DNA from 3 places in the Clostridioides sp. ZZV15-6598 genome. Region 3 is predicted to be linked to each of the others. Evidence: riboswitches for the same ligand, from Rfam matches in the RefSeq annotation. Region 3 holds a riboswitch; each other region holds the start of a gene.
What was found. Region 3 has a riboswitch for FMN ahead of KGF50_RS11110 (MFS transporter). Riboswitches for the same ligand answer to the same signal wherever they lie in the genome.
Positions count from the first base shown of each region.

Region 1: another riboswitch for FMN. It lies ahead of KGF50_RS05410 (ECF transporter S component); the one in region 3 lies ahead of KGF50_RS11110 (MFS transporter).
Region 2: another riboswitch for FMN. It lies ahead of ribD (bifunctional diaminohydroxyphosphoribosylaminopyrimidine deaminase/5-amino-6-(5-phosphoribosylamino)uracil reductase RibD); the one in region 3 lies ahead of KGF50_RS11110 (MFS transporter).

Region 1 covers NZ_JAGWCS010000017.1:39,344-52,019, reverse strand. The annotation lists gene KGF50_RS05415 (DUF4116 domain-containing protein) at 1-773, opposite strand, end outside; gene KGF50_RS05410 (ECF transporter S component) at 1,110-1,715, opposite strand; FMN riboswitch at 1,840-1,957, opposite strand; gene KGF50_RS05405 (amidohydrolase) at 2,017-3,183, opposite strand; gene KGF50_RS05400 (Tex family protein) at 3,347-5,488, opposite strand; one part of gene prfB (peptide chain release factor 2) at 5,638-6,669, opposite strand; one part of gene prfB (peptide chain release factor 2) at 6,671-6,745, opposite strand; gene secA (preprotein translocase subunit SecA) at 6,760-9,435, opposite strand; gene hpf (ribosome hibernation-promoting factor, HPF/YfiA family) at 9,567-10,118, opposite strand; gene KGF50_RS05380 (copper homeostasis protein CutC) at 10,684-11,358, opposite strand; gene KGF50_RS05375 (Sapep family Mn(2+)-dependent dipeptidase) at 11,361-12,413, opposite strand; gene KGF50_RS05370 (N(4)-(beta-N-acetylglucosaminyl)-L-asparaginase) at 12,468-12,676, opposite strand, start outside.
Region 2 covers NZ_JAGWCS010000125.1:348-6,564, forward strand. The annotation lists gene ribE (6,7-dimethyl-8-ribityllumazine synthase) at 1-366, opposite strand, end outside; gene KGF50_RS17420 (bifunctional 3,4-dihydroxy-2-butanone-4-phosphate synthase/GTP cyclohydrolase II) at 471-1,664, opposite strand; gene KGF50_RS17425 (riboflavin synthase) at 1,687-2,352, opposite strand; gene ribD (bifunctional diaminohydroxyphosphoribosylaminopyrimidine deaminase/5-amino-6-(5-phosphoribosylamino)uracil reductase RibD) at 2,384-3,496, opposite strand; FMN riboswitch at 3,634-3,755, opposite strand; gene recQ (DNA helicase RecQ) at 3,943-6,217, shown strand, end outside.
Region 3 covers NZ_JAGWCS010000049.1:562-13,237, reverse strand. The annotation lists gene rph (ribonuclease PH) at 1-343, shown strand, start outside; gene KGF50_RS11150 (metallophosphoesterase family protein) at 343-813, shown strand; gene tig (trigger factor) at 1,007-2,293, shown strand; gene clpP (ATP-dependent Clp endopeptidase proteolytic subunit ClpP) at 2,444-3,028, shown strand; gene clpX (ATP-dependent Clp protease ATP-binding subunit ClpX) at 3,047-4,297, shown strand; gene KGF50_RS11130 (chromate transporter) at 4,361-4,888, opposite strand; gene KGF50_RS11125 (chromate transporter) at 4,876-5,388, opposite strand; gene lon (endopeptidase La) at 5,560-7,923, shown strand; gene yihA (ribosome biogenesis GTP-binding protein YihA/YsxC) at 7,913-8,524, shown strand; gene KGF50_RS11110 (MFS transporter) at 8,711-10,081, opposite strand; FMN riboswitch at 10,268-10,383, opposite strand; gene KGF50_RS11105 (ATP-binding protein) at 10,657-11,736, shown strand; gene KGF50_RS11100 (AraC family transcriptional regulator) at 11,909-12,676, shown strand, end outside.

The DNA.
Region 1 (12,676 bases), on a different contig from region 3:
TATCTTATAGCTCTTATACATGTTTCTTCTGTCTTATTATTAACAAATTGTAGGCTTCTTCCATCTTGTTTGACTGCTTCTGAACATATTTTTTCTGTTTGCTGGTTTACATATTGTAATGCCATACCATTTTGACTTACAGCTTCTATACACATTTTTTCTGTTTGGTTTTGTACATATTGAAGTGCTTTATAGTTTTGTTTTATAGCTTCTATACATAATTCTTCACTTTGCTCTCTAACATATGCAAGACACCTGCCATCTTTTTTAATTGCTTCTAAACATATTTTTCTTGTTTGAACCTCTAAAGCTTTTAATATACTTACAACATCTATATTGGAAGAACATCTTATTGCTTGTATAATAAGTTCTTCTGTTTGATTTCTTACATACTTAAGTGCATTGCAATCCTTTTTTATTGCTTCAAGACATATATACTCAGTTTGTTCTTTTACATATTCAAGTGCTCTATAATTGTACCTTATAGCTTCTAAACATAATTCTTCTGTTTGATCTTTTACATACTTCAAAGCTTTATAATTCTGTCTTACAGCTAAAGTACACATACCATCTGTTTGATTATTTATATTTTCTAATTCATGATAATCATACTTCACTCTTTCCATATTTTCAATATACTCATTTGTAATATACTTTAAAGAATCTCCTAACATTTTACTATCAATGCCTATATGAATATTTTCCCAATCACTATTAAAATAATACCCTTTATCGTCTAAAAATACTTTTTTCATTGTTTTACATATTTTCATAAATCTACTCTCCTATCATTATTAAATTAGCTATTATTAAGAATCACATTTCAAAACATTATTTATTCTTAATAATAACTTTATTTTTTGTTTATTATGAATTCGCTCTGCATATTGTAGATACCTTTTTAGTATTTTAATAGTTAATCGTTTTAATTCTTCCTTTATTTTAAAAATTAAATCTGTCTAAATATTTCTTATTTTAAATACATTTTTTGATAAATTAATAAAGCCATAATGTATTTAATACATCAATCACAACATGAGACTGAAGTTATAAATAAATTATGGCTTTTCAATATATTTAATTTTAAAATTTTATATTTTCTTGTCTGATTATTTTTTTATTACATTTCCCATTTTTTTATAAAGTGGTAATGTTACTAAAGATATTATCACAGCTTTTAGTACATTAAATGGTGCTATCATCCAAATTACAAAAGTAAATAGGTCGTGAATTTTAGGATTTAGAGCTGAACCTAAGCCTATTATAGCATCTAGTCCCATCATTTGACCATAAAGTGGTAACATTACAAAATAATTCACTAATGAACCAATTATAGTCATTGCTATTGTTCCTAATACAAATCCAATTAATACACCTTTTAAATCTTTACTTCTCTTATATGAATAACAAAGTATCATTACGTAAGAACCACCAATTAATATATTTGCAAATTCTCCTATACCTCCAGTTGTTGTTGCTGTAATTGCTTGTAGTATATTTTTTACTACAACTATTCCAAACCCAACTACTGGTCCTAAAGACATACCACCAAATATTGCTGGAATATCTGACAAGTCAATTTTTAAGAAATCTGGAAATATACCTGGTATTGGTGCTTGAATAAACATTAATAAATAAGATATTGCTGATAAAATTGACATTACTACTAAAGTTCTTGTTGAAATCATATTACTTCTTTTTGCTGTACTTTGCATAATTATTATCCTCCTAATAAATATATTTATATTTTTTAGGAAAAACAAAAAACTCGAAGATCCTATCTTCGAGTTTTTATGGATATAGTTTAAACAAACTAAAATAAACTTATTTATATTCCATAAATATCTTCTCTCATCCAGACTTTACTGTCGGCTTTGGAATTTCACCAAATCAACCACATAAGTAGTTCGCGGGCTATACCGCCGGTAGGGAATCTCACCCTGCCCCGAAGATCTTCTTTGATTTTTTAATTTTCCTTACACTCTTATATTAGTTAATTTTTTAATAATTGTCAAGTTATTTTTTTTCGTACACTACCTTGCCATTTATTATAGTGTAAAGTACATTACTTTGAATCTCTAGTGGAGAATTATCCCAAATTACTATATCTGCATCTTTACCAACTTCTATAGAACCTACTCTATCTTCAATTCCTAGAGTCTTAGCTGGATTTATTGTAATAGATTCTATTGCCTTTTCTTCTTTCATACCATGCTTAGCTGCTATTCCTGCACATATTGGAAGATATTGAACTGGTATTACTGGATGGTCTGTCATTATACATACATCAAGCCCTGCATTTGAAAGTATCCCAGCTGTGTTAAAAGTTAAATTTCTAAGTTCAAACTTAGACCTTTCTGATAATGATGGTCCTACTATTACAGGAAATCCTTCTTCCAATAGCTCCTCCACTATAAGATGACCTTCTGTACAATGGTCTAATGTAAGCTTTAAATTAAACTCTTTTGCAATTCTTATAGCTGTAAACATATCATCAGCTCTATGAGCATGTGCTTTAAAAGGAATTTCCCCTCTTAAAACAGGTATCAAACTTTCCATTTTTATGTCATATTCAGGTTTTTCACAGTCTTCATCATCATGACTTTCATACAGGTCGACTTCCTCTAAATATTCTTCTGCTTTTTTAAGATTTTCTCTAAGCAATGAAGCTATTGCCATTCTAGTTTGTGGAGATTTATCATCTTGACCATAACAACTTTTTGGATTTTCTCCAAAGGCTATTTTAGATGCTACTGGATTTTTTATTACCATTTTATCAATTCTTTTTCCATATGTCTTTATAGCTATACATTGACCTCCCATAACATTTGCACTTCCAGGAGTTGTACACACAGAAGTTATACCACCTTCAAAAGCTTCTTTAAATGTTCTGTCCATTGGATTAATTCCATCTATAGGATTTAATTGTGGTGTTATTGGGTCAGTTTCTTCATTTCCATCTGCTCCTTCAAATCCTATACCATCTTCCCACAATCCCAAATGAGTGTGGGCATCTATAAACCCTGGAAACACAAATTTACCACTTGCATCTATCACCTCTACATCTAAAGGTGCTATTAAATCTTTTCCTATTTCTATTATTTTTCCTTGGTCTATAAGTATATCTCCTTGAATTACTCCATTTGTTATGGTATTTATATTACCATTTTTTACAAAAACCATTCATTTTCCTCCTGATTTTCAATACTATACTTTTCAATACTATACTACTTATTTTAAATATTATTTCCTTACAATCCTATTTCATAATTTCTTAAATTTTTTTATTATGATACTTACATTCACAATCGTTACATGTAAGTATCATAACTAAACATAACTTAACCTATTTTTTCATTGACAATGCTACTCTTTTTTTATTTAAGTCAATCCCAATTACTTTTACATCTACTATATCACCTACTGTAACAATACTCATAGGGTCTTTTACAAAGCTATTACTCATTTCTGATTTATGAACTAATCCATCATTTTTTATTCCAATATCTACAAATGCTCCAAAATCTACAACATTTCTTATTGTACCTTTTAAAGACATTCCTTCTTGTATATCTTCAATTTTTAGGACATCAGTTCTAAGTATAGGCTTTATACCCTCTTCTCTTGGGTCTCTTCCTGGTTTTTTGATTTCAGCTATGATATCTCTTAAAGTAACTTGGCCTACTTCCAATTTTTCACTTAATTCTCTCAAACCAATTTCCTTAACTTTTTCATCTATTTCTTCTATATTTTTATTTTTTACATCATCCAAAGAATATCCTATTATTTCAATCATTTTTTTGCATATATCATAGCTTTCAGGATGTACACCCGTATTATCTAGAGGATTTTTTCCATCTAAAATTCTCATAAATCCAGCACATTGAGTAAATGCTTGAGGCCCAAGTCTTTTTACTTTTTTCAGTTGGACCCTTGATGTAAAGTCTCCATTTTCTTCTCTATATGCTATTATATTTTTTGCGATAACCTTACTTATTCCTGCAATATGCTCTAATAGAGAATATGATGCAGTATTTAAATCTACTCCAACACTATTTACGGAATCCTCAACAACTCCATTTAATACTTCTTCTAATCTCTTCTTATTTAAGTCATGTTGATATTGACCTACACCTATACTCTTAGGGTCTATTTTCACAAGTTCTGCTAATGGGTCTTGTAGTCTTCTTGCTATAGATATAGCTCCTCTTATTGATACATTTATATCTGGATGTTCTTCATTTGCAAGTTCAGATGCTGAGTAAACTGATGCACCAGCTTCACTTACTATAACATATTGAACTTCTCTATCTATCTCTTTTATCATTTCTGATACAAATGTTTCTGATTCTCTTGATGCTGTCCCATTTCCTATTGAAATTATATCTATACTATATTTCTCAATTAATTCTTTTAAAGTCTTCTTTGCCCCTTCTACATTATTTTGAGGGTCTGTCGGATATACTGTTGTATAGTCCAATAATTTACCATTTTTATCTACAACCGCTATTTTACAACCAGTTCTAAATGCAGGGTCAAATCCCATAACTACTTTATCTTTAACTGGTGGTTGAAGTAATAAACTTTTAACATTTTTTCCAAATACACTTATAGCTCTTTCTTGAGCTATTTCTGTCAGATGATTTCTTACTTCTCTTTCTATAGATGGGAAAATTAATCTTTTATATGAATCTTCTATTGAATTTACAATTTCATCTTTATTCTTAAAGTTTTTATCATTTACATATTCATTTACTATATAATTTAAAACTTTATCATTATTTATTTCTAATTTAACTTTTAAAAAATTCTCTTTTTCTCCTCTATTTATTGCTAAAACTCTATGTGGAGCCATACTTTTTACTGCTTCACTATAATCGTAATACATATCATAAACTGATTTCTCATCAGTAGAACTTTTACTAACTATCATTCCTTCTCTTAAAGCAAGCTCTCTTATGTATTTTCTAATCTTAGCATCATCTGAAACTGTTTCTGCAATTATATCTCTTGCGCCTTTTAAGGCATCCTCAACAGAAATTACTTCTTTTTCTTCATTTATATAACTCTTCGCCTCTAAATCTATATTATCTAGATTACTCTCTAGTATTGATACTGCTAGATTTTCTAGCCCTTTTTCTTTTGCTATTGTTGCCCTAGTCCTTTTCTTTTGTTTATATGGTGCATATATATCTTCTACTTCTTGTAGTGTTTTTGCTTTTTCTATATTTTGTGTTATTTCATCTGTTAATTTTCCTTGTTCATCTATTAACCTAACTACATCATCTTTTCTACTTTGAAGGTTTCTTAGATACATCAATTTTTCATAGAATTCTCTTAATGTGACATCACTCATCTCACCAGTCATTTCTTTTCTGTATCTAGCTATAAATGGTATTGTATTTCCTTCATCAATAAGCTTTAGCGTATTATTTATTTGTTCGTCTTTGAGATTAAATTCATTTTTTAAGATTTGATTTATATCCAATTTTTTTCACTCCTAATGTTAGTTTTTTCATAAGTATAACGGTAAACAGAACGAAGGCTGAGGGTTGTAGTCCTCAGCCTAAGTGCTGTAAAGTGCATAGTAAGCACTAACCTTCTTATATATCTATCTTAATTACTGTACATTATTTATTAAACTGTCTTATTCATTTTTAAGTATTCATTGATAAACAAGTCTATATTTCCATTCATAACACTATCTACATTTCCAAACTCAGCATTTGTCCTATGGTCTTTGACTAACTTATATGGTTGGAAAACATATGACCTAATTTGGCTACCCCATGTTATTTGTGAATATTTACCTTGTATATCTTCTATTTTTTCCTTTTGCTCTAATTCTTTTAACTCTATCAATTTTGCCATCAAAAGTCTCATGGCTCTATCTTTATTTAAATGTTGAGACCTTTCATTTTGACATTGAACTACTACACCAGTAGGAATATGTGTTATTCTAACAGCTGAGTCAGTTGTGTTTACATGTTGCCCTCCAGCACCAGACGCTCTATATGTGTCTATCTTTAAATCTGATAGGTTAATTTCTACTTCTATATTTTCATCTAACTCTGGTGTTACGTCTATAGAAGCGAATGAAGTATGTCTCTTTCCTGATGGGTCAAATGGAGATATTCTTACCAATCTATGAACCCCTTTTTCACTTTTTAAATATCCATAAGTATTGGTTCCCTCTACAAGAATTGTAGCTGTCTTTATTCCAGCTTCAGGGTCTGATATTATATCTAAAAGCTTAACTTTATATCCCTTGCCTTCTGCCCATCTTATATACATTCTTAGAAGCATCTGAGCCCAATCTTGAGCATCTAGACCTCCAGTTCCAGCATTTATAGATAATATAGCATTATTTTTATCATACTCGCCATTTAGAAGAGTTTTTATTTTCATCTCAGATAATTGTTCTTCTATTAATTCTATAGACTTTTCTATATCCTTTTCAACAGAATCATCCTCTTCTTCTAGACCTATTTCAATTAATACTTCTACATCTTCTAATAAGTTGTTTAGACTTTCATATTCATCTAGAGTTTCTTTTAAAGCTTTATTTTCTTGAAGTACTTTTTGTGCTACTTCATTATCATTCCAAAAATCTTGTTTGTTTATCTTCTCTTCATTAATTTTTATCTTTTCCATCAATGAAGCTATGTCAAAGAGAAACCCTCAATTCTTCTAAATTTGAAGCTATTTGCTCCACACTATGTCTATACTCTTGTATTCTTAACATTTAATCCTCCAAGACTATCTTCCACAACAGTTTTTATATTTCTTACCACTTCCGCAAGGACATAAATCATTTCTTCCAACTTTTTCATCTTTCTTAATAGTTTTACTTGTTGGAAGAGTTCCATCTGATGGAGAAGTTAGATTTTCAACATCTACAACTGCTTTTCTTTCTACTGGAGCCTCTATTGTTATATTAAATAAATATCTTACAGTATCTTCTTTGATATGTTTATTCATCTCATCAAACATATCAAATCCTTCCATTTTATAAGCAATAACTGGGTCTTGTTGACCTACAGCACGAAGCCCTATACCTTGACGTAATTGATCCATTGCATCTATATGATCTATCCAGTGATTATCAACAGCTTGAAGTAAGATAACTCTCTCAACTTCTCTCATTCTTTCATCACCTATTTGTTCTTCTTTTGCAGTATATATCTTCATAGCTATTTCATAAACTTTTTCTGTTATTTCAACCGGATTAAGTTTTTCTATCTCTGGGATTTCTATACTACCTTTTGGTAGGAACAGATTATACATGTGTTCCTTAAACCCGTCTTCATCAAATCCTTTATCTTGTGTATAAAGAGTTACTGCTTCTTCTATTATAGAATGAGTCATTGATTGTACTTGCTCTTGTAAATCTTCACCTTCTAATACACGTTTTCTCTCTGCATATATTATTTCTCTTTGTTTATTCATAACATCATCATATTGAAGTACATGTTTTCTTATACCAAAGTTTTTACCTTCGACTTTCTTTTGTGCACCTTCAATAGACTTAGATAATATTCTATGTTCTATAGGCATGTCTTCTTCAAGACCTATTTTATCTACGATTCCAGAGATTCTATCGCTTCCAAACAATCTCATAAGGTCATCATCAAGACCTATATAAAATCTTGAACTACCTGGGTCACCTTGACGACCAGCACGACCTCTTAACTGGTTATCTATTCTTCGAGACTCATGTCTTTCTGTACCAATTATAGCAAGTCCACCTGCTTCTACTACTTGTTTTTGTTCTTCTTCTGTTTGTTGTTTAAATTGTTTATATAATCTTTCATACTCTGATCTAGCTTCAAATAAAATTTCATTTCCTGCCACAGGTATTCCTTCTATTGGAGTATCAACTCTATTTACTACATCTTCTTTAAATCCATTTCTTCTCATTTCTCTCTTAGTTAGGAAATCTGGATTTCCACCTAAAACTATATCAGTACCACGACCAGCCATGTTAGTAGCTATTGTAACAGCTCCAAGCCTACCTGCTTGTGCTATTATTTCTGCTTCTTTATCATGGTGTTTAGCATTTAATACTTCATGTCTAATACCTTTTTTCTTTAATATTTGTGATAGTAGTTCTGACTTTTCTATTGAAACTGTACCTACAAGTATTGGTTGATTAACTTTATGTCTTTCAATTATTTCTTCAGCTACAGCATTAAATTTACCAATCTCACTCTTATATACACTATCTGGCAAGTCTTCTCTTACCATAAGTTTGTTAGTAGGAACTTGGAAAACATCCATTTTATATATTGCTTTAAACTCTTCTTCTTCTGTTTTTGCTGTACCAGTCATTCCTGAAAGTTTTTTATACATTCTAAAGTAATTTTGGAATGTTACAGTAGCTAGTGTTTTAGATTCTCTCTGTATTTTAAGACCTTCTTTGGCTTCTATTGCTTGATGTAAGCCTTCTGAATATCTTCTACCAAACATAAGTCTACCAGTAAATTCATCAACTATTACTATTTCTCCATCTTTAGCAACATAATCAACATCTTTTTTCATTATTACATGTGCTCTTAGAGCCTGATTTATATGGTGATATAACTCTGTATGAGATATATCTGTTATATTATCAACATTAAAGTATACCTCTGCTTTTTGTATACCTGATGCTGTTAGAGATACAGCCTTATCTTTTTCTTCCAATTCATAGTCATCTGGTTTTAAAGTTAACACAAATGTATTTGCATCTGAATATAAGTGAGTTGATTTATCTCCAGGACCAGATATAATAAGTGGTGTTCTAGCTTCATCTATAAGTATAGAGTCGACCTCATCCACTATCGCATAATTTAATCCTCTTTGAACTCTTTGCTCTTTGTGTATTACCATATTGTCTTTTAGGTAGTCAAATCCATATTCATTATTTGTACCATAAGTTATATCACAATCATATTGTTCTTTTCTAACTTTTGGATTTTGACCATGTACAATAACACCTACACTCATTCCTAAAAACTCATAAACCTTTGCCATTTGGTCTCTATCACGTTTTGCAAGGTAGTCATTTACTGTTACAACATGTACACCTTTTCCAGTAAGAGCATTCAAATAAACAGGAGCAGTTGCAACCAAAGTTTTACCTTCACCTGTTTTCATCTCAGCTATTCTTCCTTGATGTAACACTATACCTCCAATCATTTGAACTCTGTAGTGTCTAAGACCTAATACTCTTTTAGAAGTCTCTCTGACTACTGCAAATGCTTCTGGAAGTATATCATCTATACTTTCTCCATTTTCTAATCTTTCTTTAAATGTATTTGTCATATTTTTAAGTTCCGAGTCTGCCATAGATTCAAATTTAGGTTCTAATGAATCTATTATATCAACAGTCTTACTGAACTTTTTCAATTCTTTTTTATCTGCCATGTTGAATAAACTATCCATAAAGCTCATATTTTACATCTCTCCTCGTTCTTTATTGTACTATTATTCATTTTACCATAAAAACTATACTTTTAATATTAATTTAAAAAGCTATCGATAAATTATTTATCGATAGCTAATATGATTAAATCTAGATTGCTTTATTCATGTTCTATTATACCATATCCGCCATTATGACGTTTATAAACTACAGCTATTTCATCTGAATCTATATTCTTGAACATATAGAAATCATGTCCTACTAATTCCATTTGTAATACAGCTTCTTCTTCGCTCATTGGCTTAACACTAAATTTCTTACGTCTTTGAATTACTATATCTTGATTTTCATCTTCATAATCTTCTATTTCATCTGCTAGATTTATCTCTGCATCTTGGAATCTTATACTCTTGTTGTCTTGATGCTTATCTTGTAGTCTCTTTTTATATTTTTTTAATTGTTTACTTAATTTATCATATACAACATCTATAGCTGTGTATAAATTTTCCTGCATATCTTCTGCTCTAATTATAGGACCATTTACAGTAGCTATTGTTACTTCTATTTTTTGTCTTGTTTTTTTAGCACTTACTGTAACCTTTACATCAGTGTCTGGATGAATGTAATTATCTAACTTACTTAATTTGCTTTCGATTTTATTTTTTATTGCATCAGTTAATTCGATTTGTTTTCCAGATATAATTATGTTCATAAGTACATCTCCCTTCAATTATGCCAGTATAAGAAAATTTATACTTTAATAATATATTCTACACAAACTCTCATAATCCTTCTTTTATTATTAACTTTTGTGATTTTTTCTATTCAATTGATAGAATTATTTTTCATTTTCAATCACCTTAATGCTTATGTGGATTAATATTATAACAATACCCTGTGGATAATGTGGATAAAACTGTTAATAACTCTTGTTCCTGTGTATTTAAAGCTATTTTTATTGTCCTTTCTATCCACAAATATCTCCAATAATTGTTTATTAATATGTGAATTCATGTCATAAAGTGGTAATTTTAGGAAATTATATGTATTATATGCCACTTAACTTTTATAAATTTTTCATAGTTATCCAACTTCTAAGACCTCCATATTTCATTTTTTCTTTCACTATTTAGTTTAGCTTCAAAATTACCTAAAAGTAGTAAAGCATCATAACAATAATTTCTTAATCAATACTCATAAAATTTATATACCCATACTACAATTGACTAACACTCTTTATTTAATCTAATAAGTTGTATAAATCATATATGTTTATATTATTTCGAAATTATATTTACTAATTGTTTAAGCTTTTGTCTGTCTATATCTTCAAATGGATTCTTATCTATTCTAACAGCTGTGCCAAAGTGAAAATTATTTGCCTTAGTTACTTCCTTTATTTCCACTATGTTATTAAAATTAAGTCCTCCTCCTAAAAGAATTTTTATATTATTAGAGTTAAGCATCATATCTTTTATAACTTTTGTATTATCTCTTATACTTCCCTTTCCCCCTGATGTTAGTATATTTGTAATTCTGTCATAATCTTTTAAAATATTAACACTTTCTATTGTATTTGATTCATCTATTGCTCTATGAAATGTAACATCAAGATTATCACAGTATTGTAATAAAAAATTTAAACTTTCTTCATCTATATTGTTATACTTATCTAACATTCCAAATACAATGCCATTAGCTCCAATCTTTTTGACTATATCTATATCTTTTAACATTATATTTATATCTTCTTTACTATATACAAAACTTTTAGCATGAGGTCTTATCATTACGTTCACAGGTATCTTTACACTGTTAACAACACTTTCTATAAGCCCAAAGCTTGGTGTCAGTCCTCCTTCAGTTAAAGCACTAACTAATTCTATTCTATCTGCGCCACAATCTTCTATAATCTTAGCGTCTTCTACTGTCATTCCTATTATCTCTAACATAACTACTCCTTTGCTAATTCATATATTGCATTTGCAAATATCTTTGCATTTAAAATTATATCATCTATATCCATATATTCGTCGGGATTATGAGCTATTCCTTTTTGTCCTGGAAACGAAGGCCCAAATGGAACTATATTTGGCATTACTTTTGCATATGTACCTCCATTAGTTGTTACTGGAGTACCATCTAATGATGTTACTCTTTCATAAGCTATTTGAAGTTTTTTAACAAGCTTACTATCTTTATCAAAATATACAGGATTAAAATTAGAAATTACTTCTATCTCTGTACCATTAGGAAAATTAGATTTTATTTCATCTAATACATCTTCTAGTTTATAACTAAAGTCATATTTTACTTTTATCTCCAGTATTATACCATCATTTTCTTTATATAGCTCTTGATTTGTAACAATCACTTTTTCAGATATATTTTCTATAAAGCTTAAAAATGTGTCTTCCTTATAGTTACAGTTATTTTTGATTATAATTTTTGCCATACCTTTTTCACCATATACAACAGGATATTTGCAATCTGGTGTGAACCCCATTATAGGAGGTTTTTCCTTTTTTAAATAATATGGTATATCTTTAAATCCACTTTCTTCATTTGTGCCAAAAATTATCCTAACCTTTTTATCTAACTTTAGACCTAATTCTTTAATAACATATAGTCCATATAAAGCACACATTATAGGCCCTTTATTATCTAATACCCCTCTACCATAGATTCTTCCATTATATATCTCTCCTCCATAAGGTTGATATATCCAATTTTCGCCTTCATGTACTACATCTACATGGCCTATTACACAGATATAATCTTTACTATCTCCATATTCTGCATAACCAATATAATTATCTAAGTTTCTAACTTTAAATCCTAAGTTTCTTGAAATTTCTAGTGCTTTATTAAGTGCTTTTCCTACCTTTTCGCCAAAAGGGAAGCCATTTTCTGACTCCCCTTCTACACTAGGTATTTTTACAATATCGATAATATCACTTAATAAATTTTCTTTTAACTCATCTACTTTATTATTTATGATATCCATAAAAATCTCCTTTTAAATATTAAAGAATACTACTTTACTGTATAAATACAAACTTTATTCACTCACCTCTATTGGTGCTTTTATCCTAGCTTCATATGCTTCCATCCACTCGTTTGACACAACCTTATGTATAGTTTTACCATCTATTCTATTTGATATATACACTGTAGGGGCTTCTTCTTTAGTAGCTACTGAGAATGTAAAGTCAGCTATGTTTGTAGCTACTCCCCATTCACCTTTATTATTCATAGCAACCAACGATA
Region 2 (6,217 bases), on a different contig from region 3:
TTGTTCAATATTTTCTGTTGTTACTATTCCAAATATAACAGGTAATTCATTATCCAAAGATACTTTTGCAATGCCTTTAGATACTTCACTACATACATAATCATAATGAGAAGTAGCGCCTCTTATAACACATCCTAAACATATTATAGCATCATACTTACCACTCTTAGACATTTTTTGAGCAACGAGAGGAATCTCAAAAGCTCCAGGTACCCAAACTACTTCTATATTTTCCTGAGTAACATCATGTCTTAAAAGGCAATCTTGAGCACCAGATAAAAGTTTTGATGTTATAAATTCATTAAAACGAGAGTTTATTATACCTATTTTCAAATCTTTTCCAATAAGTTTTCCTTCATATATCATTTTTATTTCCTCCAATTTTATTTAGGTTACAAATCTATATTTTTAGTATACATATATTATTGTAATAAAAATTACTTAGTAGAATAATAATTAAATACCATTAATTATATAATATCTAATAGATGTCCCATTTTATCTTTCTTAGTTTTTAGATATAATTTATTAAAATCATTGATTTCTTCATTAATAGGAACTCTATGTTCAATCTTTATTCCATATTTTTCTAATTGATTTATTTTGTCAGGATTATTACTTAAAAGGTTTATACTTTTTATATGTAAGTTTTTTAATATCTGAGCAGCGATATAAAAATCTCTCATATCTTCTTCAAATCCAAGCATTAAATTTGCTTCAACAGTATCATAACCTTCTTCTTGAAGCTTATAAGCTTTAATTTTGTTTAAAAGACCAATACCTCTACCTTCCTGTTTCATATAAATTAAAACACCACTTCCATTTTCTACAATTTTTTTCATAGAAGTTTCTAGTTGTAAGCCACAATCACATTTTAAAGAATGAAATACATCACCTGTTAAACATTCAGAATGAAGTCTAACTAGTGTATTTTCTTCATTTACATTTCCGTAAGTAAGGGCAATGTGTTCTTCATTTGAATAAATATCTTTATATCCTATGATTTCAAAATTTCCATATTTTGTTGGGAGAAAAGCACTAGAAATTTTTTCTATAGTGTTTTCATTTTTTTTACGATATTCTATTAAGTCTTTTATAGTAATGATTTTTAAATTATGTTTTTCTTTAAATATCATTAAATCATCAACTCTTGCCATTGTACCATCATCTTTCATTATTTCGCAGATAAGACCAATTTCCTTAAATCCTGCAAGTCTAGCAAGGTCTACAGAAGCTTCTGTATGTCCATCTCTAACTAGAACACCTCCAGTTTTTGCGATTAATGGGAATACATGCCCAGGAGTTTTAAAATCTTTACTTGTGGAACTTTCATTACAGAATAGTTTGACTGTCTCAGCTCTCTCATATGCAGATATACCTGTTAAAGTATCTATGCCATCTATAGTTACAGTAAATGCAGTTTGAAATGTGTCTGTATTTTCTTTAACCATAAGAGGTATATTTAAACTTTTAAATTTTTCTTCAGTAGCAGGAAGACAAATAAGGCCTCTACCATATGTAGCCATAAAGTTTATTGTCTCAGGTGTAGCCATTTCAGCTGCCATCAATAAATCTCCTTCATTTTCTCTGCTTTCATCATCAACTACGATTACCATTTTTCCATTTTTGATATCATTAATAGCTTCTTTAATAGTGTTAAACATGTAATTCACTCCTTTATTATTTTTAAAAACCATTTTTAAATAAAAATTCTTTATCTATGTTTGATTTATAGTTACTACTGTTAGAATTTAATTCCTTGTAGTTTTTTACAAGAAAATTATTAACATACTTTCCAATTACATCACTTTCTAAATTGACAAAGTCTCCAATGTTCTTTGTCAATAGAGTAGTGTTAAATTTAGTATGAGGTATAACAGAAACTTTAAATATTTCATCATCTAAATAAGCTATAGTTAGACTTACACCATCAATAGCAACAGAGCCTTTGTGTATTATTGTTGATAAAAGTTCTTTGATTGGTTGGATGCTTACTAAAACTGCATTTTCATCTTTTTCAAATTTACAAATAGTACCTTTACTATCAACATGACCTGTTACTATGTGTCCACCAAATCTAGAAGAAAGACTCATAGCTCTTTCAAGATTTACTTTATCATTTGGATTTAAAGAACTTAGATTTGTGGAACGAACTGTTTCCATCATGACATCAGCAGTAAATTCATTTTTACCTAAACTTGAAACAGTTAAACAAACTCCATTTACAGCAATACTATCTCCAAGATTTGTGCCATCTAGTATTTTATTTGATTGTATGGTGACCTTTCCACTTTTGCCATTAGCTGTAATTTTTTTAAGTATTCCGACTTCTTCTACTATGCCAGTAAACATTTTAACCTCCTAGACATGTATATTTATAAATTTAATTTAAAACATCAGACTCTACTAAAATATCTCCATCTATTAAAGTTACATTCTTAATTTCTAATTGTATAGCATCTGATAGGTAATTTATTCCATATCCAGAAACGAAGGTAGGAGCATCTTTTCCACCTATAATTTTAGGTGATAAAAATAATTTGACTTTATCAACTAAATTGTTTCTAAATAGACTGTCATTAAGTGTAGCACCACCTTCAACTAAAACAGAATCAATTTTTAATTCTCCTAATTTATGCATTACAAATTCTAAATCTACCATATTATTTTTTTTAGGAGAAAGTACTACTTCAATATTATTTTTTCTTAGAACTGATGATTTTTCACTATCTTCACAACACGTAAAAACTATGGTTTTATTGCTTTTATCTTTAACTACTTTGCTATCAACTGGTAATTTTAAGTTTGTGTCTATTATTATTCTTACAGGTTGAGATACATTTTCTTGGTTAAGTCTGCAAGTTAACAACGGATTATCATTTAAAACTGTGTTTATCCCAACCATTATACCTTGATATTTATTTCTATACTTATGACTTAAATATCTTGATGATTCATTAGATATCCATTTTGATTCTAGCGATTTTGTTGCAATCTTGCCATCCAAACTTACTGCTGATTTTACAATACAAAGAGGTTTTTTTGTTTTTATGTAGTAAAAAAATATTTCATTTAATTGTTTTGCTTCTTTTTCTAATACACCTACAGTAACATCAATATTATTGTCCCTTAGTTTTTTTACTCCATTACCACAAACGATTGGATTTGGGTCTAATGTAGATATTACGACTCTCTTAATCTTATTTTGAATAATTTTATCTACACAAGGAGGTGTTTTTCCATAATGAGAACATGGTTCTAAATTTACATAAAGAGTGGTATCTTTTAAACTTTGATTAGCACTATTTATAGCATTTATTTCAGCGTGATTAGAGCCAAATCTCTCATGATATCCTTTACCTATTATGTCGTTATCCTTAACGATTACACATCCCACTAATGGATTTGGATTTACAAAACCTTCTCCGTTTTTGGCTAATTCAATAGCTTTTTTCATATAATAAATATCTTTCTCTTTTTGGCTTATAAATTTCACAATATTTACACCTCCTATTTAAACTTAGATAATTTTTAAACAAAAAAACCTGAGAATTAACTCAGGGTTTAGAATAATCTACAATAAATATTGTATAAATGTATAGCAAAACTGCTCTACAAAAACACTTATTTAGCATATATCTTCTTCCATCCAGACTTTACTGTCGGCTTTGGAATTTAACCAAATCAACCAAGTTTTAACTCAGCTCGCGGGCTATACCGCCGATTGGGAATTTCACCCTACCCCGAAGATTAAGTATTAAATTTATATTTAGAATGTATCATAAATTATTTTACTTTGCAAACTATTTTTTGAAAAATATATGTTAATATATAATATATAACAGCTAGAAACTTTGGAATAATGCGATTGTGAATATAAAAATAAAAATTTGAACATAATCAGAAAAGAAGTTTAATTAATTTGAATTGGGAGAGAAATATATGAATAAAAAACCTTTAGAAATATTATCAAAATACTATGGATATACAAGTTTTAGAAAAGGCCAAGAGTCCATAATAAATTCTATTTTGAATAAAAAAGATGTATTAGCTATAATGCCAACTGGAGGAGGAAAATCTATATGTTATCAACTTCCAGCATTGATATTAGATGGGATGACAGTAGTGATTTCACCACTTATATCTCTTATGAAAGACCAAGTAGATGCTTTAAAAGCCATGGGAATCAATGCTGCTTTTATAAATAGTTCATTAGGAAACAAAGAATTTAATGAAATATTAAATAATATTAGAAAAAATACTTATAAAATACTTTATATTGCTCCAGAAAGATTAGATACCCAAGAATTTCTTGAACTAATAAATAATAATGACATAAGCCAAATTGCAATAGATGAAGCACATTGTGTATCTCAATGGGGACATGACTTTAGACTGAGTTATAGAAGGATTTCTACGTTTATCAATAGTTTGTCTAAAAGACCTATAGTCACAGCTTTTACAGCTACTGCATCAGAAGAGGTAAGAGCTGATATAATAAATTTATTGTGTTTAGAGAGTCCAGATTGTTACATAACAGGGTTTGATAGAGAAAATTTAGCAATAAATATAGTAAAATCATCTAGTAAAAATAAATATATTTTAGATTATATTCAAAATCATAAAAATGAGTCTGGAATTATATATACAGCTACTAGAAAAGAAGTTGAAAATATTTATAATGGCTTAGCAAAGAGAAATATATCTGTATCAAAATACCATGCAGGTTTATCTAAAAATGAAAGAAATAAGAATCAAGAAGATTTTATAAATGACAATATAGATATAATGATAGCAACAAATGCATTTGGAATGGGTATTGATAAGCCCAATATAAGATGGGTTATACACTACAATATGCCCCAAAGTGTAGAAAATTACTACCAAGAGATAGGGAGAGCAGGTAGGGATGGAGAAAAAAGTGAATGTATACTTTTATTTTCTCTAGGAGATGTACATATACAAAAATATTTAATAGATATTGGTGTTGAAAATCCTGAAAGAAAATTATTTCAACATAAAAAACTTCAGCATATGATTGATTTAGTTTATAGTAATTCATGCTATAGGAAGACAATATTAAGTTACTTTGGGGAACATTATGTAGAAAACTGTAATAACTGTAGTAATTGTTTAGTTGAAGGTGAAATAGTAGATAAAACTATAGATGCTCAAAAAGTTATTTCATGTGTAGCTAGAATGAAAAGAAGCTATGGTGTTACTACTATTGTAGATGTACTTAGAGGTTCCAAAAACAAAAAAATTTTACAACTTGGTTTAGATACTTTGTCTACATATAATATTATGAGAGATTACTCAAGTGAAGACTTGAAGAATTTTATAAACACATTAGTTTCTCATGGTTTTTTAGATTTAGTCGAAACTTTAGGTAGCGGAAACAGAGGAAGTTATCCAACTATAAGATTAAATGATATGTCTATGAAAGTTTTGAAGGGTGAGGCAAAGGTAGAATTTAAGGAAATTGTAATGACAAAATCCCTAGAAGTAGAAGATGAATTATATAGTGCTTTAAGAGAATTAAGACACTTAATTGCAAGTGAAGAAAAAATAGCTCCATATATGGTTTTTGGAGATGGAACACTTAGAGCTATGTCTAGTAGTTATCCAGTCAATAAAGAAGAAATGCTAAATATATCTGGAGTAGGAGAAATTAAATATCAAAAATATGGTGAAGATTTTGAAACACTAATAAAAGAATATGTCGAAAAAAATAATATTGATAAAAAGGATAAAGAAAAAAATGTCGATTTAATAAATGTTAATAGTGAATTTCTTGAAATTAATACAGATAAAGCTTTATATGAAAAGCTAGTAAATATTCGAGAAGAATATGCCAAGAAAGAAAAATTACTTCCATATATGATTTTAGCTAATAAGGCTTTGAAAGAAATAAGTGGAAGATACCCACTTGATAAAGAACAATTAAAGGATATTTCAGGTATAGGTGAAGTAAAAATTGAAAAGTATGGGGCTAGTATTTTAGATGAAGTTAAACAGTATGTAAAAGAAAATAATATTGATGTTAATTGGGAGAAAAAGAAAAAAAGAAAATTGATACTAGATGGAGAAAGCAGAAAAAACAATGAAATAGCATTAGATTTGTTAAATCAAGGTAAGGATATACAAAGTGTAAGTCAAGAAATAGAAGTATCTTTATCTACAGTTATTGGATATGTATATGATTATGTAAAAGATG
Region 3 (12,676 bases):
AGCTAGATATGCAGGAGAGCATGCTACAGATGAAGAAAATAGAGAAAAGCTATTAAAAGCTATGCAAAATGTACCAATGAGTAAAAGAAGTGCAAGATTCGTCTCTGCAATAGCAGTAGTTTTTCCAGATGGAAAAGAATTTGTAGTCAGAGGAATTTGTGAAGGAATGATAGGCTTTGAAGAAAAGGGCAAAAACGGATTTGGATATGATAGCTTGTTTATAGTAAAAGGATATAATAAAACTTTTGGTGAAATACCTAGTGTTATAAAAAATTCAATCAGCCACAGAGCAAATGGACTAAAAATTATGAAACAAGAGTTTATGAAAAGGGTAGTGAAGTAATGAAAATAGGCATAATAAGTGATACACATATGATGATTAAAAATATGGAAAAGACAATACCATATTTAGAAGAATGTGACTTAATAATTCATGCAGGAGACAACTTTACAGACTCAAGATATATTCATAATATGACTAAGGTGGGAATTATTGCAGTTAAAGGAAATTGTGATTTTGATGCTATAGAAGAAGAACTTGTCTTTGAAGTAGCAAATAAAACTATATTTTTATGCCATGGAGATAAGTATGGTGTAAAATATGGCACACAGATGTTAGAAAATAAAGCTGCTGAAATTAATGCTGACATAGTTATATTTGGTCATACTCATACTCCATTTAGAGAAATTAAAGATGGTGTGCTTTACATAAATCCTGGAAGTACTTCACTTCCAAGAGGAGTATCGTATAAGAGTTTTGTAATTATGGATATAAAAGAAGATGACATAAATATAGAGGAAATACGCATATAAAGGTGTATTTATCCAAAAAAATGGCAAAAAACACTCAAAAAATTAAATTTTATCAAATAAGTACAACGATATTAATGGAACACTTGTAAATAAAAAAACTTATGTGATATAATTAAGTGGTTGAATTATAAATAGAATGAATTATGATACCATTATCGGGTATTACATAAATATCACTAGGAGGATTAGAAGGATGAAAGCAGAACTAATTAAAAAAGAGGGTAATAAAGTTACTTTAAAAATAACAGTAGATAACAATAAATTTGAAGCAGCAGTAAATAAGGCTTATAATAAAAGCAAAAGCAAATATAATATACCTGGATTCAGAAAAGGTAAAGCTCCAAGAATTGTTATAGAAACTCAATATGGAAAAGGTATCTTCTACAATGATGCTATAGAAGTGTTATTCCCAGAGGTTTATCCAGAAGCTATCAAGGAATTAGATATAGATCCAATAGACAATCCAGATTTAGATATAGAAGAAATAAGCAAAGACAATGGATTAGTTATGGTTCTTAATGTTGAAGTTAAACCAGAGTTTGAATTAGGAAACTATAAGGGTATAGAAGTAGCTAAGGTTGAGAATACTGTAAGTGATGAAAATGTTGAAGCTAAATTACAAGAAATGGTTGAAAAAAATGCTAGATTAGTAAGTGTTGAAGACAAAGCTTTAGAAGATGGCGATACAGCTATAATAGACTTTGAAGGTTTTGACAATGGTGTAGCTTTTGATGGTGGTAAAGGTGAAAATTATAACTTAGTTATAGGTTCAAACACATTTATACCAGGATTTGAAGAGCAATTAGTAGGTAAAAAAGCTGGTGAAGAAGTCGAAGTTAATGTTACTTTCCCAGAAGAATACCACTCAGAAGATTTAGCTGGAAAGCCAGTTGTATTTAACGTAAAAGTAAATGATGTAAAAGTAAAAGAATTATCTGCATTAGATGATGAATTTGCTAAAGATACTAGTGAATTTGATACTTTAGATGAATTAAAAGCAGATGTAAGAGCTAAATTAGAAGAAGAAGCTAAAAATAAAGCAGATGCAGAAATTAGAAATTCAGTAGTAGAAAAAGTTGCTGAAAATACAGAAATAGAAATACCAGAAGTTATGGTAGAGCATCAAATAGATAATATGTTAAACGAACTTAACTACCAATTACAATATCAAGGGTTTGGATTACAACAATTACTAGAGATGACTGGTAGAACTATGGAAGAATTAAGAGAAGAAAGAAAAGAAGATGCTAAAAAATTAGTTAAATCTTCTCTAGTATTGGAAGCAATAACTAAAGCTGAAGGAATTGAAGCAACAGAAGAAGAATTTAAAGCTGAATTAGAAAAAATGGCTTCTGCTTACAATATGGAAGTAGAAAAAATAGAAACTACTTTAAGAGATGCTGATAAGGAAGATATAAAAGGACAAATAAAAATAAGAAAGACAATAGACTTATTAGTTGAAAGTGCAACAATAGCTTAATAAAATAACCGCTATAACTAATATAGTTGACGTTATAGAATGTTTAGTATATAATGTTGTGCAAATATAATTTAGTTAAATGCGTAAAATAATTTACAGTAGCTTAAAGAAGCTACTGTAAATTATATAGAATAAAGGGGGTATGAAACCATGGCATTAGTACCTGTAGTTGTTGAACAAACAGGAAGAGGAGAAAGATCTTATGATATATTCTCTAGACTATTAAAGGACAGAATAATCTTCTTAGGAGATCAAGTTAATGATGCCACAGCAGGGCTTATAGTAGCACAGCTATTATTCTTAGAAGCTGAAGACCCAGACAAAGATATACATTTATATATAAATTCTCCAGGAGGAAGTATAACTTCTGGAATGGCTATATATGATACTATGCAATACATCAAACCAGATGTAAGTACTATATGTATAGGTATGGCTGCTTCTATGGGAGCATTCTTGTTGGCAGCAGGAGCAAAAGGAAAAAGACTAGCACTACCAAATAGTGAGATAATGATACATCAACCATTAGGTGGAGCTCAAGGTCAAGCGACAGATATAGAAATTCACGCAAAGAGAATTTTAAAAATAAAAGAAACTTTAAATGAAATATTATCTGAAAGAACTGGTCAGCCATTAGAGAAAATCAAAATGGATACTGAACGTGATAACTTCATGAGTGCATCAGAAGCCAAAGAATATGGTTTAATAGATGAAGTATTTACAAAGAGACCGTAGATAGAGAGAGGTGTTAATATGTCTAAATACGAAGAGAAACGACAATTAAAGTGTTCATTCTGCGGTAAAAATCAAGATCAAGTAAGAAGATTAATTGCAGGTCCAAATGTATACATTTGTGATGAGTGTGTTGAACTTTGTGACGAAATTATTCAAGAAGAAATAGAAGATACTATAGATGAAGATACTACATCTTTACCAAAACCAAAAGAAATGATGAATATCTTAAATGATTATGTAATAGGTCAAGAAAAAGCTAAAAAGGCTTTATCAGTTGCTGTTTACAATCATTACAAGAGAATATATAGTAAAAAGTCTAGTAGCAAAGATATAGAAATCCAAAAGAGTAATATACTTTTATTAGGACCTACAGGTTCTGGTAAGACGTTATTAGCACAGACTTTAGCTAGAACTTTAAATGTACCTTTTGCAATGGCAGATGCTACATCACTAACAGAGGCTGGATATGTTGGAGAAGATGTTGAAAATATACTTTTAAAACTTATTCAAGCTGCTGATTTTGATATAGAAAAAGCTGAAAGAGGTATAATATATATAGATGAGATAGATAAGATTGCAAGAAAATCTGAAAATCCATCTATAACTAGAGATGTTAGTGGAGAGGGTGTTCAACAAGCTCTTTTAAAAATATTAGAAGGTACTGTTGCAAATGTTCCGCCACAAGGAGGAAGAAAGCATCCTCATCAAGAATTTTTAAAGATAGACACTACTAATGTATTATTTATATTAGGTGGAGCTTTTGATGGGCTAGAAAAAATAATCCAAAAACGTGGTGGAGATAAGACACTAGGATTTGGAGCTAAGATAGAAAGTAAAAAAGAATTAGATTTAGGGAAGCTATATGAAAAAGTACTTCCAGAGGATTTGTTAAAGTATGGTATAATACCTGAATTTATAGGAAGAATACCAGTCTTAGCTACTTTAGAATTACTGGATGAAGATGCACTAATGCAAATACTACAACAACCTAAAAATGCTCTAGTAAAACAATATAAGAAATTATTAGAGTTAGATGATGTTGAGCTAGAATTTGAAGAAGATGCTCTTCGTGCAATAGCTAAAAAGGCTATAGAAAGAAATACAGGAGCTAGAGGACTTAGAAGTATAGTTGAAAGTGTAATGATGGAAACTATGTTTGAAGTACCATCTAGAGATAATATAAAGAAGGTTATAGTAACAGAGAAATCTGTGAACGAAGACTCAGTAAATCCTATCATAGTACTTAAGGATCAAGAGGAAAGTGCATAAGATGATGAAAAGGAGCTTTAAAAGGCTCCTTTTTTTATGCTAATATGAAATTAGATATTATTATCATAAAAATGTGAGTAGAATACCTATAATACCGAAGACGAATACAATTGCAATAGAGCCAATTTTTCCTTTATATAGAAGATAGAATGATGCTGCAAATGCGATTATTCCATATAAGTCCCAATTAACTTCTTTTGCAGATGAAAAAGCGGCTGACAGTATAAAACCTAGAGTAATTGGTCTAAGTACCATTAATAAATTTTCTACTTTTTTATTATTTTTGAACTTAGCAAATAACTTTGATATAATAGTTAAACCTACTAATGCAAATATTGTAACCCCAATAGTTGCAGATAGAGAACCAAAAAAACCAGCAGTTTTAAATCCTACAAATGTAGCACTATTTATTGCTACAGGACCTGGCGTAGATTGTGATATAGCAAGTAAATCTAAGAATTCTTGATTAGTTATAAGGTGGTATTTAGATATAAATTCTTGTTGAATAAATGGTAACATAGCATACCCGCCACCAAAACTAAATGCTCCTATTTTAAGGAATATTAAGAAGAGTAGTATTATTTCTGACATAGACTATATACACCTCCTCCAATTATTAAATAAATAGGACTTATATTGAATACACCAACAGATAAAACTGCTATAATTAATAGTAGTATGTTAGTTTTAGACTTTGGTAGTTTCTTAAACATGCTCGTAAAAGAATACAATATAAGAGCTATTACTACAGGCGCAACTCCTTTAAAAAATCCATCTAAAATTTTAGATGAGGAATTTTTAAAATATAAATATGACAACACTAAGACTATACAAAATGACGGTAGAGCAGAGCCTAGGGTACATATAAGAACTCCTGGTATACCATAAAGCTTATATCCTAATAATACAGAGATATTAACTGCTAGTACTCCAGGATAACTTTGAGCTATGGATAGATAATCGATAAATTCTTCCTGCTCTAAAAGTTTTTGTTTGTTTACAAGTTCATCTTGTATAAGAGGAACCATAGCGTAGCCACCACCAAATGTAAACGCACCAATTTTTAAAAAGGTTAAAAACAATTTTAACATAATAGAAACCTCCAAAAGATAAATAACATCTAAGTATACTAACATTAATATTATATCATAATAAAATAATAATATAATATACCAAGAAGTTATCGTTAATGTTGAAAATTAACATGTGCAAATATATAATAAAAACTGCAAAATAATTAGACTAGAAAAGGAGTAATGTTGATGGAACAAAATTATACTAAAATAGATCATGAATTACCATTAATCCCTTTGAGGGGATTAGCAATATTTCCATATATGATATTAAATTTTGATATAGGAAGAGAAATATCTCTTAAGGCTTTAGACCAAGCTATGATGGATGAAGAGCTTATATTTTTAACATCTCAAAAAGAAGCAGATGTTGATGAACCTGGTGAAGAGGATTTTTATCATGTAGGAACAATTTGTAAAGTTAAACAAATGATAAAATTACCAGGAGATACAGTTCGTGTTTTGGTCGAGGGTGTATCAAGAGGTAGAGTTAAAAAAATAGAGCAAGAAGAAGGATATTTTAGAGCAGTAATAGAAGAAATTGTTTTTGATAGTGATAATTTAGATAGTGAAACAGAAGTTGAAATTGAAGCATTTGTAAGAAATGTATTTGATGCTTTTGAAGAGTATATAAATATTGGAAATAGAGTATCACCAGAAATATTAATATCTTTAGCTGATATAGAAGATGTAGATAGATTTATAGATACAATAGCTGCAAATATTTACCTAAAATCAAGTCAGAAGCAGGAAATACTAGAAGAATTTGATATTAAGAAAAGACTTGAACTTATTTATTCTATATTACTAGAAGAGATAGACATACTGAAAATAGAAAAAAAGATAACTTTAAGAGTTAAAAAACAAATGAATAAAGTTCAAAAAGAATACTATCTTAGAGAGCAATTAAAAGCTATACAAAAGGAATTAGGTGAGGAAGAAGACATAAATTCTGAAGCAGATGAGTATAGAGAAAAGCTTAAAAAAATAAAAGCACCTAAGACGACTAAAGAGAAAATAGAAAAAGAAATTGATAAATTTTCAAAGATATCTTCTATGTCTCCAGACGTATCTGTAAGTAGAAATTATTTAGATACTATATTCTCATTACCATGGAACAAAGAAACAAAGGATAAACTAGACATAGTTAAAGCACAAGCTATATTAGATGAAGACCATTATGGGTTGGATAAGGTTAAAGAAAGAATATTAGAGTATTTAGCCATAAGAACTCTTGCTAAATCACTTAAAGGACCTATAATATGTCTAGTTGGACCTCCAGGTACGGGGAAAACATCTATAGTAAAATCAATAGCTAGAGCGTTAAATAGAAAATTTGTGAGAATATCTTTAGGTGGAGTTAGAGATGAAGCTGAAATAAGAGGCCACAGAAGAACTTATGTGGGTTCTATTCCAGGAAGAATAATTAATGGAGTAAAAGAAGCTCAGACTAAAAATCCTGTGTTTTTATTTGATGAGATAGATAAAATGGCAGCAGATTATAAAGGTGACCCAGCTTCAGCTATGCTAGAAGTATTAGACCCAGAGCAAAATAAGGATTTTGTGGACCACTATTTAGAAATACCTTTTGATTTATCAAAGATACTATTTGTTACAACAGCAAATAGTTTAAGCAATATTCCAAGACCATTATTGGATAGAATGGAAGTAATAGAAGTATCTGGATATATAGAAGAAGAAAAATTAAATATAGCAAAAAAATACTTACTCCCAAAACAAATTAAAGAACATGCTTTAAAAGAGAATTTTGTAAAAATGGATGATGAAACTTTAAGAAGCATAATAAATCATTATACAAGAGAAGCTGGAGTAAGAACATTAGAAAGAACTATTGGTAAAGTTTGTAGAAAAGTTGCAAAAAAATACGTTGAGGACCCAACACTTGAAGAAGTTATTGTAAATAAGTCTGACTTAGAAAAATATCTTGGAAAAGATATGTTTAAATACCAACTTGCAGAGCTTAATCCTCAAATAGGGCTTGTAAATGGACTTGCATGGACAGCAGTTGGTGGAGTTACTCTTGAAGTAGAGGTAAATGTGCTTAAAGGAAAGGGTGAAATTGTATTAACTGGAAAACTAGGAGATGTTATGAAAGAATCTGCTAAGACAGGTATTTCTTATATAAGATCAATAGTGGACAAGTTTGATATTGACCCTGATTTTTATAAAACTAATGATATTCATATACACATTCCAGAAGGTGCTGTTCCAAAGGATGGGCCATCAGCTGGTATAACTATGGCACTTGCAGTGATTTCAGCACTTACTAAAAGACCTGTACCAGGTAATATAGCTATGACAGGAGAAATAACTTTAAGAGGTAGAGTGTTAGCTGTAGGAGGAGTTAAGGAAAAACTATTAGCAGCTCATAGAGCTGGTATAACAAAAGTATTAATTCCTAAAGAGTGTGAAGCTGATTTAGATGAGATACCAGAAAATGTAAAAGAGAAGATGGAGTTTGTGCTTGTAGAGCATATGGATGAAGTATTAGAACAAGCTTTATTAAAGAGTGGTGAAAAAAATGAAAATTAGAAGTTCAGAGATAACTATGAGTGCTGTGAATAAATCACAGTATCCAGCAGAAGGTGTACCAGAGATAGCACTAGCTGGTAGGTCAAATGTTGGAAAATCATCGATAATAAATACATTACTTAACAGAAGAAACTTTGCTAGAACTAGTCAAACACCAGGAAAAACTAGAACTATAAATTTCTATCTTATAAATAACGAATTTTATTTTGTAGACCTTCCAGGATATGGGTATGCTAAAATAGCCAAATCTGAAAAAGAGAAATGGGGAGGTATAATGGAACGATATCTAGAAAGTAGACAAGAACTATGCTCTATATTCCTACTTGTAGATATTAGACATGAACCTACAGCAGATGATAAACTTATGTACGAATGGATAAAACACTTTGGATATAACTGTGTAATTATTGCAACTAAGGCAGACAAAATATCTAGAGGACAATATCAAAAGCATATAAGTATTATAAGAAAGAAATTGCAAATGGAGAGTAGCGAAAAAGTAATTCCTGTTTCTTCACTAAAAAAGACTGGTGTTGAAGAACTTTGGGAAGAAATTGTAAATCAATACAATCAACATGGATATGAAATAACAGTAGATTAATTTTAAATGTTATATATATTAAAATCAAATAAAGGATGCCTCAAAGTATTTTTAACTGATATTTTGTGGCATCCTTGTTGTTTATAAACAATATATATTGGTAATTATTGTTATAAATCAATAAAATTAATATAAATTAGTTTGTTTAAAGGTTTGGCGATTTATATAATTAGTAATAAATATTGACTAAGAAGTGGCTTTTTCTGTCTTTTTCATAAAGAAAATTGTAAGTATAAGTCCTATAAAGCATACTGCTGCTGCAATCCAGTAAGATTGATTACTAGCTGCAACATAAGCCAGTGTATGACTTGTAGACTTTTGATGATATGTAAGTCTTTGTGCAAAGAAACTACTGAAAAAGGCTGTTCCAAGAGCAAATGACAAATTACGAACTGTTGCAAGAAAACTTCCTCCATATCCTTGCTTTTGAGGTGGAACGTCTGCCAAGATACTACTATTGTTTGGTGAACTAAAAGAGCCTAATCCAAAGCCAAAAATAATTAAACATAGAATCAAAAGATATAATGGAGAATCTGCTTTTAAAAGTGCCATTCCAACTAGAGCAATAGTCATAAATGAAAAAGATACAGTTAGAATATTTTTTGCACCATGTTTGTCAGAAAGAGAGCCTGCAATAGGTGCTATAAGTACCATAATAAGTGGATGAACAGTCATGACAGAACCAGCCATCATAGGAGATAAATTTTTTAGTTGTTCTAGATAAAAAGGAAGTAGGAAAGATACTGCCATTTGAGGGAAATAACAAGCTATTCCAATAATATTCCCCACAGTGAAATTTCTATTTTTAAACAAAGGTAAATCAATAAAACTTTGTTCAAATTTTACCTCTCTTAATACTAACAATAAAAATGCTATAATTGCTACTATTCCTATATACCATTTTGTATTTCCTTCTCCATTCATTGCAAGCAATATAAGTGTGGTACAAGATGCAAATAATAGAAGACCTAGTATATCAAAACTTTTGTTTTGTTCATCTAAAATAGGTTTTGGTAGAAATTTCATCCCAAGAAGGACTGCTATAATACCAATAGGTATATTGATGATGAAAATAGAAGGCCATCCAAAGTGTTCTAAAAGTATTCCACCAATTACAGGACCACTCATATTTCCTATACCAACTACTGCACCAGTAATTCCTATAGCCTTTCCCTTCTCATTTGCTGGAAATGCATTAGAAACTATACCAAGTCCAGTTGCCATTAAAATACTTGCTCCAATTGCTTGAAATATTCTTGATAAAATCAATGTTACTAAACTATTAGATATACTACATAGAAAGGAACCTATTGTAAATATAAAAAATCCTAACGTATATAGATAATTTGAACCTACCTTATCACCGAGCTTTCCAAAAAACAACATAGTAGCTGTTACAACCAACATATAAGCTGTAACTACCCATTGGATTTGCGACATATTAATTTTAAAGTCAGCAGCAATTGTAGGATTTGCGATATTTAGTATACTTCCATCAAGAGTAGACATAAATACACCAATACAGATGATGATTAATACTATCCATTTTTGTTTCACTGATAACACCCCAATCTTTTACATAGTAGATTTTGTTTTATAAGTACAGTATAGTTACAAAATAAACAACAAAAAAGCACCTATATCTTAGGTACCTTAGAATATGTTTATTTTCATGAATAAATACGGTAGTTGAAGGATTTGTATAGATTACTCATGTAAAATTACATAAAGGTACTCATATACTATTTTCTTCTACCATCCAGATTTTACTGTCGGCTTTGGAATTTGACCAAATTCTGCCATAAGGCTCGCGGGCTTTTACCGCCGATAGGGAATTTCACCCATTTCTGAAGAAAAACAGATGTATTTTTTAATTTTATTTTAACATAAAATAACAATGGAAACAATTAGATTTAAGTAATACAGACAACTATACTACAGTATAGACAGTTTTATTATAGTTTTGGACGGAACTTAAACTAGAGTATAATAGATTGAAATTGAGTAAAATAAGTTATTGTCACTGCTGAGTGATAAGTTTTATATTTAGCAAAAGCATAAAGCTGTAACAAAACTCGTATAATATTAATATCTTAATTAAGAGGTATGGTAAATTATGAGGAGGCGCTAATATGGAAGGAAAGATAAAAAAGGCATTTCCAGGTGGAAACACATCACAAGGCTCATATTCTTTTTTTGATTATATAATTCCTGAAAATGTAAAAAGAGTTTTTTGTTTAAAGGGTGGACCTGGAGTAGGAAAATCCTCACTAATGAAAAAAATTTATAAAGAATTTTTGCATAGAGGATATGATATTGAATTATATCATTGTCCTTCTGACCCAAGTTCGTTGGATGGTGTAGTTATAAAGAAACTAGGCGTGGTACTTATGGATGCAACTGCTCCACATACTGTAGACCCTAAACTCCCAGGTGCTTTGGACGAGATAATTAATTTAGGAGATTACTGGAATACAGAGGAGTTAGAAAAAAATAGACAAGAAATTTCAAGCTATGATAAAGATATTAGTAATGCTTTCAAAAGAGCATTCAAATTTTTGAAATCAGCAGAGCCAATCTTTAGAGATATCGAGGAAAAATATTCTGACTGTATGGATTATGGAAAAGTAAATTTAGTTACAGAAGAATTCATAAAAAGATTATTTGATGGAGTAGATAGTACAGGAAAATTAAAGAAAGAAAAGCATTTATTTGGCTCAGGGATAACTCCTGTAGGATGTTTAGATTATACAGAACATATTTTAAAGGATGTAGGTAAGGTTTATTACTTATCAGGAGAAATAGGCGCTGGAAAAACTACACTTTTGAGTAAAGTGTACAAAAAAGCTATTGAGAAAGGCTTGAATGTAGAAGTTTATCACTATCCACTTATTCCTGAAAAAATTGAAACTATATTATTAACTGATTTAGATATAGGAATAACTATAAGTAGTACTTTTAAAGATGAAGATACAATTGATTTGAATCAATTTTTAAATAGAGAAAAATTACTTAAGTACGAAGAAGATATTAAATTTGATGAAAAAGTTTTAGATGACTTAATTTGTTGGTCAATTTTAAATCTTAAGAGAGCTAAATCAAAACATGATATTATAGAAAGTTACTATAGTCCTAACATGAGATTTGATGAAGTAGGAAAACTGAGAGATGAATTAGTTAAGAGAATCTCAAAGTATGAGGAAAATATATAAAATATGTCTGTTTAAAATTAATATTAACTAGTATATAATCAACAGCAAACTGGTATAGCTCTGAAGCTATGGCAGTTTGCTGTTTTTTGCTATAATTTAAACAGATAAATCTTTGCACAAAAAGACAAGAAAATTTATAAGATTTATTATAAAATATGGAGGTACATATGAAATGCAATGGTTAGAGGGATTACAACAATCTATTGATTATATTGAAGAAAATATTTTAGAAAAGTTAGATTATGAATATTTAGCAAGGTATACAAATGTGTCAGTTTTTTATTATCAACGAATGTTTAGTGTATTAGTAGGTATCTCTGTTGGTGAATATATTAGGAATAGAAGATTAACTTTAGCTGGGCTTGAATTAACTACTTCAAATAGTAAAATCATAGACATAGCATTTAAATATGGTTACGAAACAGCAGAAAGCTTTACTAAAGCCTTTGTTAGATTTCATGGGATAACGCCATCTATTGCTAGAAAGGGAAATTCAAACCTAAAATCATTTAGCAAAATAACATTAAAAATATCTTTAGATGGAGGAAATACTTTAGATTACAAAATTGTCGATAAGGGAGAATTTTCAGTAATTGCTTTAAAGAAACAATTTTCTAAAGATGAAGATATTTTCAGAAGACAGATACCAAAGTTTTGGCAAGACTTGTTTAAGACTAGCTTGTATAGAGAATTAATTTCTTATGTGAAAGAAAACACTATTACAAAAGGTGGGGTTTTGGGAATAGATGAAATGGCAGTTTCACAAAACAAACAATTATTTAATTATTATGCAGCTGTTGAGACAAATGAAAAACCTAAAAATGATGAATTTACCTCATTTACAATACCCTGTCATAAATGGGCTATTTTCAAGTGTACAGGTGCCATGCCAAATTCTATTCAAAACCTATGGGTAAAAATATATAGTGAGTTTTTCCAA